Regions from separate parts of the Sodalis sp. RH22 genome, predicted to be linked through region 1. Evidence: predicted binding sites of a transcription regulator. Region 1 holds the regulator's gene; each other region holds the start of a gene.
What was found. Region 1 encodes PurR, which represses purine synthesis genes. Its sites were predicted from a motif close to CANGCAAACGTTTGCNTG; they were not measured.
Positions count from the first base shown of each region.

Region 2: a site for PurR is predicted at 1,870-1,887, ahead of ACL2XN_RS00245 (NCS2 family permease). Genes of this name have one in related genera too.
Region 3: a site for PurR is predicted at 1,852-1,869, ahead of guaB (IMP dehydrogenase). Genes of this name have one in related genera too.

Region 1 covers NZ_CP178731.1:1,102,337-1,105,616, forward strand. The annotation lists gene cfa (cyclopropane fatty acyl phospholipid synthase) at 1-457, opposite strand, end outside; gene purR (HTH-type transcriptional repressor PurR) at 903-1,919, opposite strand; gene ACL2XN_RS05040 (YnhF family membrane protein) at 2,157-2,246, shown strand; gene ACL2XN_RS05045 (NlpC/P60 family protein) at 2,310-3,203, opposite strand.
Region 2 covers NZ_CP178731.1:57,368-60,647, forward strand. The annotation lists partial or broken gene ACL2XN_RS00240 (DNA-3-methyladenine glycosylase family protein) at 1-289, shown strand, start outside; gene ACL2XN_RS00245 (NCS2 family permease) at 444-1,739, opposite strand; gene ACL2XN_RS00250 (substrate-binding domain-containing protein) at 2,226-3,251, shown strand.
Region 3 covers NZ_CP178731.1:5,384,248-5,387,527, forward strand. The annotation lists gene ACL2XN_RS24520 (MFS transporter) at 1-286, shown strand, start outside; gene xseA (exodeoxyribonuclease VII large subunit) at 315-1,760, opposite strand; gene guaB (IMP dehydrogenase) at 1,922-3,280, shown strand, end outside.

The DNA.
Region 1 (3,280 bases):
GCTGGGCTTCCTCGAGGGTGGTCGCCTGTTTCCAGTAGCCGCAGGAATATTGCATATAGGGATCGAGCATCTTTTCAAACAGATCGTTACCCAAATCGTAATGTTCTTTGCCCACGATCCAGGCCCGCTTGCGCGACTGGAGGTTCATCAGCCGGGCGGCGGCAATGCGTAAGGTATCTTTTAAATGATGCGGAAGTTTATTCTCCAGACCCGCCCTGAGAACACGCTGGAAAAAAATGTCCAGCCGCTCACACTCCCACCAGCCATCCATGTAACTCTCGCCCAATCCCAAAGATCCATCCTGCAATACGCGCTTAAAAAATCCCGGATTCTTGATTCGGATATCAAATGGTCTTGAACCATTGAGTTCAATACCGGCTTCAGAGAGCAATTCATGGACGATACGGTACCAATCATTATCATGAAAGCTCAGGTCTTCAACGCACGAGGAACTCATAGCTTCTCCATCACCTTTCTTCTGCAGTGCCCCGTCAGGAAAAGCACTCACCATGCCTGCGGGCTTTATAAGAATCCACGGTTATCCGTGGTGTCTGAAGTATCACCATCAACAGAGGAATATAAAGTAAACCTTAGACTGCGACTTAGCCGGGCGCTTTATAAAAGGGTGATGTCATGTTGGAAAACACGACATACTTTTATACAAATTTATTAGACAACTCGTTATAATTGTTAACGATATTGAGTATAAGCCTGCATTTTAATTTAGACAATAGCTAACGCGCTAATGTATTTCCCATTATAACTTAATGATTTCTCGCTGAAACAATAACTCTTTGCACAGAGATCATTATATGAAAAATCTTGTGTCCGAGGCGGACGGCGCTTTACATAGCAACAGACCCTGGAGGCGCCAGCCCGTTGCCCGGGCCTGGCGCGTGGCCTTAAGCGGGGAAGGGACCGTCTGCGACCGAACGGCGTTCAATCAGCGACGGATGGACTTCGATGGTTTTGGCGTTCTCGCGTTTGCTGGTAATCCTATCGAGCAGCATGGTAAGCGCCGCCTCGCCCAAATCCTCTTTAGGCTGATGGATGGTGGTCAGCGCCGGGCTGAAAAAGCACGAATTGCGCACGTTGTCGTAGCCGATGATAGAAATATCCTCAGGTACGCTCAGGCCCATTTCATTAATGGCGCACAGTGCGCCCATGGCCATAATGTCGCCGCCGCAGAAGACCGCGGTGGGACGCGGCGTTTGCGCCAGGATTTGTTTCATCGCCAGGTAGCCGGATTCAGGCTCGAAATTGCCTTGCACAATCCAGCGGTCGTTTAACGGGATGCCGGCCTCCGCCATGGCATGCAGATAGCCGCGGTGGCGGCCGCCGCCGGTGTTGCGCGCCAGCTGTCCGGGAATGGCGCCGATGGCGCGATGGCCGCGTTTAAGCAAATATTGCGTCGCCATATAACCGCCGGCAAAGGCGTTATCGATAATGGTGTCGGTAAAATCACGGCGGGCCTCACCCCAATCCATGACCACCATGGGGATATGCTGATATTCCTCAAGCATATCCAGCAGCGTTTCGGGATACTCGGCGCACATCACCAGCAGGCCGTCGACGCGCTTTTGCGCCAGCATCGCCAGATAGGCGCGCTGTTTTTCGAGATCATTGTGCGAATTGCACAATATCAGGGTATAACCGCGAGCAAAGCAATGGTGCTCAATCGCCTCGATAATTTCGGCGAAATAGGGCGCCTCGCTGGTGCTGGCGAGCAGGCCGATGGACTTGGTGCGATTGACCTTCAGGCTGCGCGCCACGGCGCTGGGTGAATAATGCAGTTGTTTAATGGCGTCCAGCACGGCAATTTGAGTGTCTTGCGCAACAAAACGGGTTTTATTGATCACATGCGAAACGGTGGTTGTCGATACATTAGCGCGTTTTGCCACATCTTTAATGGTTGCCATGCCTTTGATACTCCCGTACGCCCTGGCTGGAATAATGTCTGTCGAAGGCGCAAGCACTTTCCGACGCTGTGGAATTAACCGTTAATTTTCGTTCATCCCGCGCCAAAGTGAAAGTGTTAAATGTGGCGGCTACAGGTTGGGAGCAAGCTTTTTCATCGCTGTTATGGCAAACTGACGATAACTGCTCTGCGGGCCGGTGGATAAGGCCGGCGCCCTGGTTTACGTTAAGGAGATAGAATGGACAGCGATTTAAAAATGTCGTTACTGACCACGGTGTTCTCGCTGCTGGTGATTATTGTCTTCAGCTTTACCGCCGTCATGAACTGACACCCTCTCGGTTCAGATATAAAAAAGAGGAGCCTTGGCTCCTCTTTTTTTTCCGGCGCGCCTTCAGCGGATATTTTTCGGCGTGACCACCCGGCGGGCGCCCACGTAATGATCCTGCCAATAATCCTCACTCAGATAGCTGATACGGATATCGCTGCCGGTGCGGGGCGACTGGATAAAGCGACCATTGCCAAGATAGACGCCGACGTGATCCGCCGCGCCGCGATTGGAAATATGGAAAAAGACCAGGTCGCCGCTTTCCAGCTCGTCTTTCTTAACCGGCGCTGCGTCGCGCAGGTGGTACATTTCGTTGGCTGTGCGCGGCATATGGATGCGTACCACATCCTTGTAGGCATAATAAATCAGGCCGCTGCAGTCAAAGCCGGTATTAGGCGACATGCCGCCCCAACGGTAAGGCTTGCCCATTTGGGAGAGGAGTTTATTCATGGCGGTAAGCTTGGCGGTCTGGTAGCGTTTCTTATGGCTCTCGCTCATCTTTATCGGCTGATCGTTGGCCACCAGTTCTACCGCCGCCTGATCTTTTATCATCCGGTGCCGGCCGTAACCTTTTTTATAGCCTTTTTTCGGCGGAGTGAAGGAGGCTATTTTTTTCGTCGCCGTGGTTTTTGATGCCTTGGCAAGAGGGGAGGTTTTGCTTTTCTTCGCGCCGGTTTTCGCCACCGCGGGTTCCAAAGGCCGTTTCACGCCGGCTTTTTCATGCGCCGGTTCCGGCGATTTTTTAATGCTGGCTTTTTCACTGACGGCGGGCGCGCTGGCGACAGGTTTGCTTTTCTTGGCTATTTTTACCGGTTTGCGTTTGCGCCGGTCGCCGGTTTTTGCCGCCGCTGCCTGGGATTTGCGCTGATCGGCATTGACGCCGGCGCTCGGCGCGGCATGTGCCAGGTTCAAAAACAACTGGGTAAAAAGCAACACAAAAAGCGTAAAGCATAAACGCATGATAAACGCTATCCTTATGTGGCCCAAAATAGGGGGTTATCAACACCTCACAGGAATTTAAGCTATTTACCTCGTCA
Region 2 (3,280 bases), 1.0 Mb from region 1:
CGCCGCCATGAGCGGCGAGCTGGATCTGGCGGCGCTGCCGTCCCGCCCGGACCCGGAAGTGATCGCCACCCTGTCGCGCCTGCCGGGCATCGGGGTCTGGACGGCGGAAATGCTGATGATTTTTGCGCTCGGCAGGCCCGATATCCTGAGCTGGGGCGATCTGGCCATTCGTCGCGGCATGATGAATCTGTACCGCCATAAGGAACTGCCCCGCGAGCGCTTCGAACGCTATCGCCGCCGCTATTCGCCATACGGCACCACCGCATCGCTGTATCTGTGGGCCTGTTCGGCGCCCGGGTTCAGCATACACGCCCCAATTATCCCTGGCGATGCGCGCAGAGCCGAACCGGCAACGGCGGCGAAATAATGCCCTGGCGGGCCGAATCACGGCAAAAAAATACCCCGCGGGCGGGCGCCGGCGGGGCAGAGAGGGAAGACGATAATCAGGCGCTGAGCCAGCCCAGCTTAATCACAAACAGAATCGACAGCACGATCAGCGCCGCGTTCAGGTCGCGGGTGCGTCCGGCCAGCAGTTTTACCACCGTCCAGGTGATAAAGCCGAAGGCGATGCCGTTGGCGATAGAGTAGGTCAGAGGCATGGTCAGCGCGGTGACGGTGACGGGCGCCGCGACGGTGATGTCCTTCCAGTCGATTTCCGCCAGGCCCGAGGTCATCAGCACCGCGATAAACAGCAGGGCGGGCGCGGTGGCGAATGCCGGCACGCTGGAGGCCAGCGGCGCGAAGAACAGGCTGAGCAGAAACAGGATGCCCACCACGATCGCGGTCAGGCCGGTACGGCCGCCGGCGCTGACGCCCGCTGCCGACTCGATATAACTGGTGGTGGTGGAGGTGCCGAGCAGCGAACCGAACAGCGCGGCGGCGCTGTCGGCGATGAGCGCTTTGCCCATGCGCGGGATATTGCCCGCCTCGTCGGTCAGGCCGGCGCGTTTGGTTACGCCTATCAGGGTGCCGGAGTTATCGAACACGTCCACGAACAGGAACGCGAACACCACGCTTACCAGGGAAATATTCAGCGCGCCGCGAATATCAAGCTGCAAAAAGGTCGGCGCAATGGACGGCGGCATGGAGATCACGCCGAAAAATTGGCTGTAACCCATGGCGATGGACAGGAACGTCACCGCCAGGATGCCGATCAGTACCGCGCCGGGCACCCGGCGGGCTTCCAGCACCACAATCAGCACGAATCCCAACATGGCGAACAGCGGACCCGCTTTGCCTAAATCGCCCAGGCCCACCAGGGTGGCCGGATTGGCGACCACGATGCCGGCGCCTTCAAGGGCGATAATGGCCAGGAATAACCCAATCCCGGCGGCAATGCCCGAGCGCAGCGGCAACGGAATGCTGGTGATGATCCACTCGCGGATCTTGAAAATCGACAGCGCGAAGAAAATCAGCGCCGATAAAAACACCGCTCCCAGCGCAATCTGCCAGGTATAACCCATATGTAAAACCACGGTATAGGTAAAGAACGCGTTTAGCCCCATGCCCGGCGCCAGCGCGATCGGGTAGTTGGCGATAAAGCCCATCAGCGCCGAACCGATGGCGGCGGCCAGACAGGTGGCGACAAACACCGAGCCTTTATCCATACCGGTGGCGCTCAGGATCGACGGGTTAACAAACAGAATATATGCCATTGCCAAAAAGGTGGTCAGCCCGGCCAGAATTTCGGTTCGTACGTTGGTACGATGGGCCTTTAATTGAAATAGTTTTTCTAACATGGGAGTTTTCTCATTGAAGTTGTCTGCACAGCCAAAGCAATCGCTATGCCACTATTGCAACCGCATGCCAAAGGCGGCAATGGGTGAAGCAGGCGCATTATATAGGTAATTCTAAATTTGCCGCAGCAAAAACGTAATCGGTTGCGCGGACGGCGGCACCATAAGCGTGCCGTCGCCTCACCATTAAGGTGCGTGGGCGCCTTTATGGTGCGCGGCGCGGCCGCTCCGGTGTGGCGCCAGGGTCGCGGCCACCCTCGGCAGACTTGCGTGACATCACATTTCCGCACGTCTTTTTGACCTCTCTCACGCTTCACGCATCAGAAATCAACCCTTTCTTGAACATTTTTTTCACATTATCTATACATAGCGGTGTAATTTATTTCTTTATTATGAAATAAATTACAGCGATTCCCGGGCTCGTGGTTCCGTTGTTGTTTCGCCGTCGCGGCTGAGCCAGGCCAACCCATCGTTTTCCGGGGAAATACCATGATAAAACACCTGCTTGCGTTGACCCTTTTTCTTGCCGCCCTGGTCGGCGGCGCCCAGGCTGCGGCCGACGACGGCCCCCAGTTTCGCTGCAAGCCGGGCGAAACCTATTATATGAATGTGATGGTCACCGGCGTGGAGTATTGGTTTCCGGTGTATGAGATGTTCAAACAGGCGGCGCACCAGCTGGGCTGTAAAACGGTGTATGGCGGCACGCCGGCGTATGACGTCAACCAGCAGTTGGCCAGCTTTGAACAGGTACTGGCGCAAAAACCGGCCGGCATTTTTTTGCATCCGATGAACCCCGATCCCTTTATCGAGCCGATTAACCGGGCGGCGGAGGCCGGCATCCCGGTGGTGACCTTTGCCGCCGATTCGCCCAACAGCAAACGCGTCGCGTATATTACCTCCGATAACTTTCGCGAAGGCCGCGCCGCCGCCGACCTGATGGGCAAAGCCATTAACGGCAAAGGGGAGTACGCGGTGCTGGAAAATCCCGGCCAGGACAATCACGACCGGCGGGTCAGCGCCTTTATCGACGAAATGAAAACCCATTACCCGGATATCAAACTGGTGGGCCGCGCGGCGACCAATCAGGATCCATCGAAAGCCTACAACGCCGTACTGTCTATCCTGCAGGCGCATCCCAACCTGTCGGTGCTGTTTATGCCGGAAGCCAGTTCCGCCATCGGCGCCGCCCAGGCGGTGGTGGAAAACGGCGGTAAGGTTAAGGTGATAACGGTGGACGTGAACGCCAAGGTGCTGGATATGATCAAGGCGGGCCAGGTGTTCGCCGCCATCGATCCCAACCAGGGGGTGCAGGGCTATATGGGATTTATGACGCTGTTCCTGGCGGCGCATCCTGACCTGATCGATCCGATGAATGATGCCAAACGCACCGGCGCCAACCCCTTTTCCTTCCCCTTGCTGGATAACGGCTATGCCGTGGTCACCAAAGATAACGCCGATGATTTCCGCTGGGACGGCTATTTGAAACGCCGGGGCACCAAAGGAATTAATGAGTAGGGTACCCGCCACGCCGGCGCGTGGCGCGC
Region 3 (3,280 bases), 1.5 Mb from region 1:
ACTGGTGGTATTGCGCTTTTTTATGGGCGTGGCGCTGGGCGGGCTGCTGCCCTGTATCGCCAGCGTTATCCGCCATAACGTGCCGGACAAGATTGCCGGCAGGATGCTGGGTTATTCCACCTCGGCGCAATATGTCGGCCAGGTGGCGGGACCGCTGCTGGGCGGGGTTATCGGCGGGCATTTTGGTATGCGGCCGGTGTTTTTCGGCACCTGCGCATTGCTGGTGATTGGCGCGGGCTATAACGCTTTTGCCCGCCTGGCCTCTGCGCGCGGTAATCAGAAATAATCAGGCGTCCGGGGGCCGGCCCCGGGCGTTAATTGGCGTCCTTGGCGCGCCGCGCGGGTTTCGCCGCGGCGGGCGTGACGCTCAGCACCTGGCTTTCCACCCGCCCGTCTTCCAGACGTGTTGACAGGATATCCCCCGCCTTCACCTGCCGGGCCCGTTTGACCAGCGCCCCCTTGGTATCGGTGGTAACGCTGAACCCGCGCGCCAGCGTTTTCAGCGGACTGACCGCTTCCAGCTGGGAGCACAGCATGCCGAAGGTCCGCTGCTCCCCGCTTAACTGCCGGGTGATGCCCTGCGCCAGCCGGTAGCGCAGCGCCTGTATTTGTCCCTGCTGGTTCAAGCGGCCGCCGATCGCCTGCCGTAGCCGGTAGCCTAAAGACTGTAAGCGCTGCTGCGCGTGATTAATGCGCGGCAGCGGCGCCCGCTGGCCCAGGCGCTGGAGCAAACGCTCATGGCGTAAGCGCGCCTGGCGCAGCTGCCCCTGCAGGCTGTCGTCCAGCCGGCGGCGCAGTTTTATCAGCGCCGTTTGCTGGCGCGCCAGGCGCAGGTGCGGATGCTGTTGCTGCAGGCGGTGCTGCATCCGGGTCAGGACCTGCTGGCGCTGCGCCATAAAATAGTCCATCGCCATTTCCAGGCGCTGCTGCTGGGATTGTAATTGCCGCGCCAGCTCCAGCTGGTTGCGGCTGACCAGCTCCGCCGCCGCCGAAGGGGTAGGGGCGCGCAGGTCGGCGACAAAATCGGCGATGGTGACATCGGTTTCATGGCCGACCGCGCTCACCACCGGCAGGCGGCTGGCAAAAATCGCCCGCGCCACCCGCTCATCGTTAAAGCCCCAGAGATCTTCAAGCGAACCGCCGCCGCGGCCCACGATCAGCACGTCGCACTCGCCGCGCCGGTTGGCGGCCTCGATGGCGCGCACGATCTGCGCCGGCGCGTCCTGGCCCTGCACCTGGGTGGGATAAATCACCACCGGCAACGAGGGATCCCGGCGCCGCAGAATATTGAGGATATCATGCAGCGCCGCGCCGCTGGCGGAGGTGATCACGCCGACCCGGCGGGCCGGGCTGGGCAAAGGCTGCTTATGGATGCTGTCAAAAAGACCTTCGGCGGACAGGCGCTGCTTAAGCTGCTCGAATTGCTGTTGCAGCAGGCCGTCGCCGGCGGGCTGCATGCTTTCGGTTACCAACTGGTATTCGCCGCGCGGTTCGTACAGCGTCAGCGCCGCCCGCACCAGCACCTGCTGGCCGTTGCGCGGCAGGAAGGTTACCCGCCGGTTGCTGTTGCGAAACATCGCGCAACGCACCTGGGCGCGATCGTCCTTCAGCGTAAAATACCAGTGGCCGGAGGCGGGCTGCGAGAAGTTGGAGATTTCGCCGGTCAGCCAGACCTGGCCCATTTCGCCTTCCAGCAGTTCGCGCACCGTCTGGTTAAGACGGGAGACGGTAAAAATCAAGGCGGTGGGCGGTGAAGACATGTGAGCCAGATCAACTTCTATAAATAAGGGTTAATCGATTGATATTACTTATCGCTCAGCGCAGATCAAGCATTTTTTTTAAAAAGTTCTGGAGGCAACCGGTTACGTTCTGTATAATGCCACGGCAATATTTTATACATTCATCCTGGTGAGATATTGCTATGTTACGTATCGCAAAAGAAGCTCTAACGTTCGACGATCTCCTCCTGTTACCTGCACATTCCACGGTGTTACCCAACACGGCCGAACTCGGCACGCAACTGACTAAAAAAATACGCCTGAATATTCCGCTGCTCTCCGCCGCCATGGATACCGTGACTGAAGCGCCCCTGGCTATCGCCCTGGCCCAGGAAGGCGGCATTGGTTTTATCCATAAAAATATGTCCATCGAACGCCAGGCCGAAGAAGTCAGCCGGGTGAAAAAACACGAAAGCGGCGTGGTCACCGATCCCAAGACCGTCACCCCCGCCACCACCTTATCCCAGGTAAAGGAACTGACCGCCCGTAACGGTTTTGCCGGCTACCCGGTCGTCACCGACGACAACGAGTTGGTGGGCATTATCACCGGCCGCGACGTGCGTTTTGTTACCGACCTGTCCCAGCCGGTTACCGCGGTCATGACGCCGAAAGAGCGCCTGGTCACGGTAAAAGAAGGCGAGGCACGCGAAGTCGTGCTGCAGAAAATGCATGAAAAGCGCGTGGAAAAGGCGCTGGTGGTGGATGCGCATTTCCATCTGCTCGGCATGATTACGGTCAAGGATTTCCAGAAAGCGGAGCGCAAGCCCAACGCCTGCAAGGACGAGCACGGCCGCCTGCGGGTAGGCGCGGCGGTAGGCGCCGGCGCCGGTAACGAAGAGCGTATCGACGCGCTGGTCGCCGCCGGCGTCGACGTACTGCTGATCGATTCCTCCCACGGCCATTCCGAGGGCGTATTGGAACGTATCCGCGCCACCCGCGCCAAATATCCCGACCTGCAGATTATCGGCGGCAATATCGCCACCGGCGCCGGCGCCATCGCGCTGGTCGAGGCCGGCGTCAGCGCGGTTAAAGTGGGCATCGGTCCCGGCTCCATCTGCACCACCCGTATCGTCACCGGCGTGGGCGTGCCGCAAATCACAGCCATTTCCGATGCGGTGGAAGCGCTGGAAGGCACCGGCATCCCGGTTATCGCCGACGGCGGTATCCGCTTCTCAGGCGATATCGCCAAGGCCATCGCCGCCGGCGCCTCCTGCGTCATGGTCGGGTCGCTCCTGGCCGGCACCGAGGAATCCCCCGGTGAAATCGAGCTCTACCAGGGCCGTTCGTTTAAATCCTACCGCGGTATGGGGTCGCTCGGCGCCATGTCCAAGGGCTCCTCCGATCGCTATTTCCAGACCGACAACGCCGCCGACAAGCTGGTGCCGGAAGGTATCGAAGGCCGGGTGGCGTATAAAGGCCGCCTGAAGGAAATCGTCCACCAGCAAATGGGCGGGCTGCGCTCCTGTATGGGCCTGACCGGCTGTGCTACTATCGACGAGCTG